Regions from separate parts of the Rhodococcus sp. NPDC056960 genome, predicted to be linked through region 3. Evidence: riboswitches for the same ligand, from Rfam matches in the RefSeq annotation. Region 3 holds a riboswitch; each other region holds the start of a gene.
The links. Region 3 has a riboswitch for thiamine pyrophosphate ahead of ACFTWF_RS17645 (TenA family protein). Riboswitches for the same ligand answer to the same signal wherever they lie in the genome.
Positions count from the first base shown of each region.

Region 1 (3,271 bases), on a different contig from region 3:
GGTGACGGCTGGGCAACCGGGCCGGACGGCAGTCGTCATTGGGGCAAGCACGGTGCGGCCGGGTTGTTGCTGCGTGCGCCGCTGCCGGACGAGACGCCGGCCGTGCTGCTGCAGCACCGGGCTGCGTGGAGCCACCAGGGCGGGACGTGGGCGTTGCCCGGCGGTGCCCGGGACAGTCACGAGACCACCACCCACGCCGCGGTCCGTGAGGCGCACGAGGAAGCAGGCATCGACAGCGCGGCCATCCGCGTCCGCACCGAGGTCGTCACCATGGAGGTGGCGAGCGGCTGGAGTTACACCACGGTGATCGCCGACGCCGAGCGCCCGCTGCCGACCGTTCCGAACGGGGAGAGCACCGAACTCCGCTGGGTACGGGAGACCGACGTCGCCGGCCTGCCCCTGCACCCCGGATTCGAAGCGGGATGGCCGCGACTGCGCACCACCGAGATGCGACTGCTGCTCGCGAGGCACGACGTGCTGGGGGAGCGCGGTGCGTTGCCGCAGCTGTCGAAGGCGCTGCCCCGCACGGTGCGCCTGCCCGACGGCACGTACGGGTGGCTGCCGCGCATCGAGGTGCTCGAGTCGGCGGACACGGTCGGGCTGCTCACCGAACCGGTCGGCCACGGCACCACGCTGGGCACGGTCACCGCGGTCGTCGCCACCGACCCCGACCTGGTCGAACAATTGCCGGCCACCGTCGTGGTCCTGACGCCGGCGACGGTGCTGGGCTGGCTGGATCAGCCGTAACTAGGCGTTCTGCTGCAGGAGGGCCGACAGCGAGCGTGCGGCGGCCTGCGGGTCGCGGGCCTCGGTGATCGCGCGCACGACCACGATGCGGGTCGCCCCGGCGGCGAGGATCTCCGGAACGCGGGCCTCGTCGATGCCGCCGATCGCGAACCACGGGCGGTTGGTCGCCGAGTCGGCGGTCGAACGCACCAGATCGATGCCCGACGCGGTCCGGCCGGGCTTGGTGGGCGTGGCCCACACCGGCCCGGTGCAGAAATAGTCGACGCCGTCCTCGATGGCCGCGAGGCTGGCCTGCGCGCGGCTGTGGGTGGATCGGCCGATCAGCACGTCGGAACCGACGACGGTCCGCGCGTACGGAACGGGCAGGTCACCCTGACCGAGGTGCAGCACGTCCGCCCCGGCCGCCAGCGCCATGTCGGCGCGGTCGTTCACCGCGAGCAGCGCACCGTGCCGCCTGGCCGCGGCCGCGAGCACCGACAGCGCCGCGAGTTCGTCCCGGGCGTCCATCGTGCCGAACTTCTTCTCGCCGGCCGAGCCCTTGTCCCGGAGCTGGATGATGTCGACGCCACCGGACAGCGCGGCTTCGGCGAACTGCGCCAGGTCGCCCTTCTCGCGCCTGGCGTCGGTGCACAGGTACAAGCGCGCCGCTCCGAGGCGGCGCCGACGGTCGGTGAGGTTGCTGTGGTGCGTGGTGGTCACGGCATGACGGTAGCCTCTACGGTGAAAGTGCAACACGGGAGTCCCGGGGAACGTGGGGCTGAGAGGGGCTCACGCCGAGCCCGACCGTCATACCTGACCCGGATCATGCCGGCGCAGGAAGTGAGGTGGAGTTCATGGCGAGATCGGTATCCGTCGTCGGAGGCGGAGTGATCGGCCTGTCCATTGCGTGGCGCGCAGCCCGCAACGGCTGGTCGGTGAAGCTGTACGACCCGTCGATCGGTTCGGGAGCGTCCTGGGTGGCGGGCGGAATGCTCGCCCCGTTGTCCGAGGGCTGGCCCGGTGAGGAGAGCGTCCTCGAACTGGGGAGCGCATCGCTCGACCGGTGGCCCGAATTCGGGAAGGAACTCGAGGCCGGGGCCGGGGTCGACCTGTTCACGTCGGAGAGTTCGCTCACCGTCGCCCTGGACGGTGCGGACGCCGAGGACCTGCGGACCATCGCGGAATGGGTGGGTGAGCAGGGGCGGGACCTGCAGATCCTGAACCGCGCCGAGGTCCGGGCCCTCGAACCGATGCTGGGCCGCGGAGTCCGGCTGGGGCTCTTGGCCGTCGACGAACTGGCTGTCGACAACAGGCTGCTGCTGCAGGCGTTGCGGCGCTGTGCCGTCGACGCGGGAGTGGAGCTGATCGGTGAGGCCGTGCAGAGCCTCGACGGGCTCGACACGGACCAGATCGTGGTCACCGCCGGCATCGCGTCGCCGGCCCTGTGGCCGGGACTTCCGGTCCGGCCGGTGAAGGGCGAGATCCTGCGGTTGCGGGCCCGTCCCGGGGTGACCCCCGCGCCGGGACGCACCATCCGCGGCAGCGTCCACGGCCGGCCCGCGTACCTGGTGCCGCGCGCCGACGGCATCGTCGTCGGAGCCACCCAGTACGAATCGGGCAACGACACACAGGTCACGGTGGCCGGTGTCCGCGACCTGATCGCGGATGCCGAGGCGCTGATGCCCGCGATCGGCGAGTACGAACTGCGCGAGACCGCGGCGGGTCTGCGCCCGATGACCCCGGACAATTTGCCTCTGATCGGCCGGGTGTCCGATCGTGTGGTGGTGGCGACGGGGCACGGCCGCAACGGCATCCTGCTCACCCCGGTGACCGCCGACGCGACGGTGGCACTGTTGGAGGGCTCGGCACTGGTCGAGGCGAAAGCCGCCGACCCCGAACGTTTCGAGAAGGTAGCGAGGTAAGAGATGAGTGAGCAGCAAGTAGTGGTGCCGATCGGCATCAGTGTCAACGGCGAGGACCACGAGTTCGCGGAACCGCTGACCGTCGCCGGGCTGCTGGAGGTGCTGAACCTGCCGTCCAAGGGCATCGCGGTGGCGGTGAACGGCGCGGTGTTCCCGCGCGCCCGGTGGGACGAACTGGTGGTCCGAGGCTGGGAGATCGAGATCCTCACGGCGGTGCAGGGTGGCTGACGCGACTCCCGGCCTGCAGAAGGGCCTCACCATCGCGGGACGGACGTTCGGGTCTCGATTGATCATGGGCACCGGCGGCGCCGCCAACCTCACCGTGCTCGAGGAGGCCCTCGTGGCGTCCGGCACCGAGCTGACCACGGTCGCGATGCGCCGGGTTGACGCCGCGGGCGGCACCGGCGTGCTGGACCTGCTGCGCAGGCTCGACATCGCGCCGCTGCCCAATACCGCGGGGTGCCGCGGCGCGGCCGAGGCGGTGCTGACGGCGCAACTCGCCCGCGAGGCGCTCGAGACCGACTGGGTGAAGCTCGAGGTCATCGCGGACGAACGCACCCTGATGCCCGACGCCATCGAGTTGGTCAGCGCGGCAGAGCAACTGGTCGACGACGGCTTCGTCG
Region 1 is NZ_JBHURF010000003.1:384,767-388,037, forward strand. It holds gene ACFTWF_RS06940 (NUDIX domain-containing protein) at 1-747, shown strand, start outside; gene thiE (thiamine phosphate synthase) at 748-1,446, opposite strand; TPP riboswitch at 1,471-1,583, shown strand; gene thiO (glycine oxidase ThiO) at 1,581-2,648, shown strand; gene thiS (sulfur carrier protein ThiS) at 2,652-2,876, shown strand; gene ACFTWF_RS06960 (thiazole synthase) at 2,869-3,271, shown strand, end outside.
Region 1: another riboswitch for thiamine pyrophosphate. It lies ahead of thiO (glycine oxidase ThiO); the one in region 3 lies ahead of ACFTWF_RS17645 (TenA family protein).

Region 2 (3,271 bases), on a different contig from region 3:
TGTTGCTGCGCGTATTCGCGCACATCGGCGGAGATCCGCATCGAGCAGAACTTCGGACCGCACATCGAACAGAAATGCGCGCTCTTCGCCGGCTCCGCGGGCAGGGTTTCGTCGTGGAACTCGCGGGCGGTGTCCGGATCGAGGGACAGCGCGAACTGGTCGTGCCAGCGGAACTCGAACCGGGCCTTCGACAGCGCGTCGTCCCGCTCCTGGGCGCGCGGATGCTGCTTCGCCAGGTCCGCGGCGTGGGCCGCGATCTTGTACGTGATGACGCCGATCTTGACGTCGTCGCGGTTCGGCAGTCCCAGGTGCTCCTTCGGGGTGACGTAACAGAGCATCGCGGTGCCGGCCTGCGCGATCATCGCCGCGCCGATCGCGGACGTGATGTGGTCGTACGCCGGCGCGATGTCGGTGGCGAGCGGTCCCAGCGTGTAGAACGGCGCCTCCTCGCACAGTTCCTCCTCGAGCCGCACGTTCTCGACGATCTTGTGCATCGGCACGTGGCCGGGCCCTTCGATCATCACCTGCACGCCATGCGATTTCGCGATCTTCGTCAGTTCGCCGAGGGTGCGGAGTTCGGCGAACTGGGCGTCGTCGTTGGCGTCGGCGATGGAACCGGGGCGCAGTCCGTCGCCGAGGGAGAACGTGACGTCGTAGCGGTGCAGGATCTCGCACAGTTCGTCGAAATGGGTGTACAGGAACGATTCCCGATGATGGGCCAGGCACCAGGCCGCCATGATCGAACCACCGCGGGAGACGATGCCGGTCACGCGTTTCGCGGTGAGCGGGATGTAGCGGAGCAGGACTCCGGCGTGGACCGTCATGTAGTCGACGCCCTGCTCGCACTGCTCGATCACGGTGTCGCGGTAGATCTCCCATGTGAGCGCGGTGGGGTCTCCGTTCACCTTCTCGAGCGCCTGATAGATCGGCACGGTGCCCACCGGCACGGGCGAGTTGCGGAGGATCCATTCCCGGGTCTCGTGAATATTCTTGCCGGTGGACAGGTCCATGATCGTGTCGGCGCCCCACCGGGTCGCCCACACCATCTTCTCGACCTCCTCCGCGATCGACGACGTCACCGCGCTGTTGCCGATGTTCGCGTTGATCTTGACCGCGAACGCCTTGCCGATGATCATCGGCTCGAGTTCGGGGTGCGTGCGGTTGGCCGGGATCACGGCCCTGCCTGCAGCGACCTCGGCGCGCACCGTCTCCGGTGAAACGCCTTCGCGTGCAGCGCAATACCGCATTTCGGGGGTGACAGTTCCGGCTCGGGCCGCGTCGAGCTGAGTGCCCTCCCGGTCGGCGATCCACGGCGCGCGCAGATGCGGCAGTCCCGCCTCCAGATCGATGGTGGCGTCCGCGTCCGTGTACGGGCCCGACGTGTCGTAGACGTCGAGGTGCTCACCGTTGGTGAGGTGCACGCGGCGCACCGGTACCCGGACGTCGTCGCCCGACGGCAGGTAGTGCTTGGTGCTGCCCTCGATCGGCCCCGTGGTGACGGACGTGGCTGTAGATACAGTTTTGCTCATCGATGATGCTCCCTACGCCGGCATTACCCGGACAGGTTCGACGGTCGACGGCCCCTAGCCGTCCTCTCAGCCCGCTGGTGCGAGCCCCCGTGGATGTGTAGTTGTCCCGGAGACTGTAACCGAGATCTCTGTCAGTGAACATTCGGGGGAAACTTGGACAGCGGCTCCGCGCATCGGTATAAAGGGTGACGAACATCACATTTCGATTACGACACATACCCCCAGGAGATGGCCATGCTGACGGACGCGCAGGTTGTGGACGTGATCGACAACGCCGATCAGAACCGGTTCGAACTCCGGCTGAGCGGTGATCTGGTCGGGATTCTCGGGTATTTCGACCTCGCGGAGACGCCGCCCGGGGCGGGGACGCCCGCCGCACGGCCGCCGGGCTCGAAGGCTAAGGGGCGGCAGGCGCCGGTGGTCTCGTTCATGCACACGGTGATCGTGGAGGACTTCGGGCACCGCGGACTGGCCGCGCTCATGGTGGGCCGCTCGCTCGATCTCGCCCGCGGGTACGGGTGGAAGATTCGCCCCGTGTGCACGTACGTGCAGCGCTTCGTGTCGGCGCATCCCGAATACCGCGACCTCATCGTCCCGGTGGAGCGCTGACCGTGCGCGCGCCGTGAAGACGGCCCGTCTGCAACGAAACGGTTCCGGGACCGGCGATTCCACGGATGGCGACACCGTCTTGCTGATTCCATGAGTGGCATGGATCACATTTCGAACGGTTCCGCGTCGCCGAGCAACGTCGCGGCCGCAGACGCTCGCGTGCTCGACAACCCCGCCCACGAACGATTCGATCTGTGGCTGGGCGGCGAGTTGGTCGGCATTCTCGGCTACCGGGACGGCGACGACATCCCCGGTTGCATGTCCGGACCGGGCGAGGTGGTCGCGTTCATGCACACCGTCGTCAAGGAAGAATTCGGTGGCCGCGGGCTGGCCGCGATTCTGGTGGCCGAGGCGCTGGGGTCGGCGCGCGATCGCGGCTGGAAAGTGCGTCCCATCTGCACATACGTGCAGCGCTACCTGGCGTCGAATCCGGTGCACCTGGACATTCTGGTGGTCGAGTAGAACCTCCGCGAGAGCACTGCTCTTGATTTCGGCGACTTCGCTGTGAATACTGCTCTACATAGAGAGCGGTGCTCGCATTCGAAGGAGTCGTCATGACCGTGTCGGATCGGATCGGAAATCGGACCTCCGGGGCGTTGTTCGCGCTCGCGGGTGTCCTGTTCGTCGTCTACCCCGCGGTGCGCCCCTACGCGCCGAACGGGGCCGCGGACGGGGCGGCCGAGTTCGCCTCCCCGTGGTGGCTCGTCGCACACCTCTCCGCCGTCGGCGGGTTCATCGCGTTCGGGCTTGCGCTCGTCGCGCTCGGCAGCATCCTGAAGCGGACACCCGGCGCGCGGGCCGCGGTGGCCGCGGTGGTCGCATCGTGGGTCGGGATCGGGCTGACCCTGCCGTACTACGGGGCGGAGACGTTCGCGCTGCACGCTCTCGGCGGCAGCGGACTGGACGAGGACGCCGTCGCCACCCTCGCCGAGAGCGTGCGGATGGGCTCGGCGCAGGCGTTTCTCTTCGCGGCGGGACTGCTACTTCTTGCGGTCGGCGCGGTCGCGGCAGCCGTGGCCGTCGCCCGATCCGGACTGTTCGCCCGATGGGCGGGAATCCCGATGGCGCTGGGATTCGCGTTGTTCATTCCGCAGTTCTACGTCGACGCCCCACTACGCATCGCGCACGGAATG
Region 2 is NZ_JBHURF010000003.1:393,765-397,035, forward strand. It holds gene thiC (phosphomethylpyrimidine synthase ThiC) at 1-1,529, opposite strand, end outside; TPP riboswitch at 1,522-1,630, opposite strand; gene ACFTWF_RS06995 (GNAT family N-acetyltransferase) at 1,764-2,138, shown strand; gene ACFTWF_RS07000 (GNAT family N-acetyltransferase) at 2,238-2,600, shown strand; gene ACFTWF_RS07005 (hypothetical protein) at 2,693-3,271, shown strand, end outside.
Region 2: another riboswitch for thiamine pyrophosphate. It lies ahead of thiC (phosphomethylpyrimidine synthase ThiC); the one in region 3 lies ahead of ACFTWF_RS17645 (TenA family protein).

Region 3 (3,271 bases):
CCGTGCCGGGCGAACGCGAGCCAGCGGCGCTGGATCCGGCCCGACACCTCGAGCGCCGTCTTGCGGCCGCCGAGCCAGAACGTCGGGTCGATGTTGAGGGTGTCGAAATTGCCGAACACGTACGGGAGTTCGGTGGCGTGCCCCGCTCCGATGCGTGCGGCCTTGAGCATCGGCGTGGCCTGATCGAACCGGTACATCCACGTCGGTGAGTGGCGGCTGTGCGCGTCGGCGACCCACAGCGCGGGCATCCGGAACGCGGCGTCCCGGGACATCGCGAGTGCGCCCTTCGGTTTCCCGCGGTCCGGGTACACCGACAGGATGTCGGCGAGCCGGGCGGCGGGCAGTTCGGGGTGATCCGTCGCGATCGCCCGCAGCATCTCCTGCACCGAATCCGACGTGACCGGCAGCAGAGGCGATTTCATGAATTTGAAGATCGACGACTCGTCCTTGTTGGAACCGATGATGAGGGGGATGCGGTGGGAGTAGCCCTTCTGGAATGCGGCCACCGGGTAGCGCGGCAGGAAGTCACGGTCCACCACGGGCGCCATCGCCAGTGTGCCGGGGATCTTGACGGGCACCTCGTTGACGAGGGTGTCGCTGGCCTCGATGATCGTGCGGTACGGCAGGCGCAGCAGCGTGTCGATCTGCCCGGGCGCCACGTCGAGGATGTCGAGGAACTGTTTCCCGACGGTGGCGGCCCGCTCACCTCCGTAGACGGACGTGGCGGGTGGGCTCTGCGCGATCGCGCGGTGGAACAGCCCTTCCGCGCTCGGACACGTCATCAGCGTGGTGATCGACCCGGCCCCGGACGACTCCCCGAACACCGTCACCTCGTCCGGGTCGCCGCCGAACGAGGCGATGTTCTCGCGCACCCATTCGAGGGCCGCGACCTGATCGCGCAGCCCGCAGTTGGTCTCGAACACCCGGCCGGCGGTCGAGAACGACGACAGGTCGAGGAATCCGAGCGCCCCCACCCGGTAGTTGAACGAGACCAGCACGACATCCCCGAGGGTGGACAGGATGCGCCCGTTGTAGATGCCCTGCGCCGCGGTTCCCAGGCAGTACGCGCCGCCGTGGATCCACACCATCACCGGCCTGGGCGTGCCGTCGGGTCGCGGCGCCCACACGTTCACCGACAGGCAGTCCTCGTCGATCTCGAGTCCGGCGTCGATCGGGACGGCGGTGCTGTGCCCCTGCGGCGCCATCGGGCCGAAGTCGACGCAGTCGCGCACACCCTCCCACGGCGCGGGCGGGACCGGCGCGCGGAACCGCAGATCGCCGACGGGGGCCGCGGCGAACGGGATGCCCTTCCATGCGTAGACGTCGCCCTCGGGGTAGCCGCGCAACTCGCCGTCCCGGGCACGGACGACGAGCGTGTCGCCGGACTTCTCGACATCCACGGACGAATCTCCTCACGCAGCGCGTACCGGGAATCTCTGGCCAAACTACCAACGATGAGCAGGCAGGGCCTTTCCTTCCCGGACACGGGCGGTGCTAGGGTCGGCTTGTTCTGACACGGGGTGCTCCGCACGGGCGGGGCTGAGAACACACCCGGGAACCTGCTCAGGTAATGCTGACGAAGGGATGTCAACGTTGTGAATAGCTCTGTCCAAGACGCTGCCGGCGCCGGCCAGCACGCCCGATTCACGGACCACTTGTGGGACCGGACGAAGGTGCTGCGCGAAGCGATCGACGAACTCGAGTTCCTGCGCCGCCTCGGTGACGGGACGCTGCCGCTGGACGTGTTCCGCACGTACATCGAGCAGGATTTCCTGTACCTGACCGGGTACGCGAAGGCGCTGTCGCTGGTGGCCGCGCATGCACCGGGTCCCGTCGAGGCGGGTTTCTGGGCGGGTTCGGCAGCCGAGGCCGCCACGGTCGAGGCCACCCTGCACCAGAATCTGCTGACCAGCGGACGGCTCCCCGCGTCGGACGCGGATCCGCAGCATTCGCAGGCCTGCCTCGGGTACATCTCGTACCTGACCGCCGTGGCAGCCACGGAACCGTACGCGGTGGCCGCGGCCGCGGTGCTGCCCTGCTTCTGGATCTACGCGGACGTGGGACGCCGGCTCGCGGCGAGCGCCCGTGACGTGCTCTCCGCCGACCCGTCGCACCCGTACGCCCAGTGGGTGACCACGTACGACGCGGAGGAGTTCCACGCCGCCGTCGCCCGGGCCCGCGAGTTGGTGGACGCCGCCGCCGAGGCCGCGACCGATGCCCAGCGTGAGGAGATGGTGGAGGCGTTCGTGATCGCCAGCCGCTACGAACTCATGTTCTGGGACACCGCACTCAACAAGCAGGAATGGCCGGCGTCGTGACACTCTTCTCTCGCACCAAGCGCGCTGCCACGGCAGCCGTCATCCTCGTCTCCGCCCTGTCGATGCTCACCGGCTGCGCCGGTGACTCGCAGTCGGACGACACCATCCGGTTCGCACTCGACTGGACCCCGAACACCAACCACACCGGTCTGTTCGTCGCGCAGCAGCAGGGCTATTTCGCGGACGCCGGACTCGACGTGCAGGTACTGCCGTACAACGACACCTCCCCCGACACTCTGGTCGATGCCGGGAACGCCGAGTTCGGGGTGAGCTTCCAGAGTTCTGCGACGTTCTCGAAGGCGGCGGGCGCGCAGACCACGTCGGTCCTGGCCCCGCTGCAACACTGGGCGACCGGCATCGCGGTGAAGGCGGATCGCGCCGACATCACCCGCCCCCGGGATCTGGACGGCAAGATCTATGCCGGTTTCGCGGACCCGGACGGCGAGGAGACGCTGAAGCAGATCATCCGGAACGACGGCGGCAAGGGCGAATTCACCACCGTCACGCTCGGCACGTCGGCGTACGAGGCCGTCTACTCCGGCACCGCCGACTTCACCGTGTCGTTCTTCGGCTGGGAAGGCATCGAGGCCGAGCACCAGGGCACGCCGATGCGCTACTTCCACTACACCGACTACGGCTTCCCCGACGCCTACGCACTGGTCATCGAGGGCAACGAACAGTGGATGGCCGATCATCCCGAGCAGGCCCGCAAGTTCGTCCAGGCGCTGCAACGCGGCTACCAGTTCGCCGCCGACCAGCCTGATCAGGCGGCGCAGATACTGATCGATGCGAACCCCGGCGCCTTTCCGGACGAGTCCCTCGTCAAGGAGAGCCAGCAGATGTTGTCGTCCGAATACATGAAGGACAGTTCCGGCAAGGTCGGAACCCAGACGGCCGAGAAGTGGGCGGGATACTCCGGCTTCCTGTTCCAGCACGGCCTGCTCACCGGCCCC
Region 3 is NZ_JBHURF010000010.1:125,293-128,563, forward strand. It holds gene ACFTWF_RS17640 (carboxylesterase/lipase family protein) at 1-1,400, opposite strand, end outside; TPP riboswitch at 1,507-1,602, shown strand; gene ACFTWF_RS17645 (TenA family protein) at 1,596-2,318, shown strand; gene ACFTWF_RS17650 (ABC transporter substrate-binding protein) at 2,303-3,271, shown strand, end outside.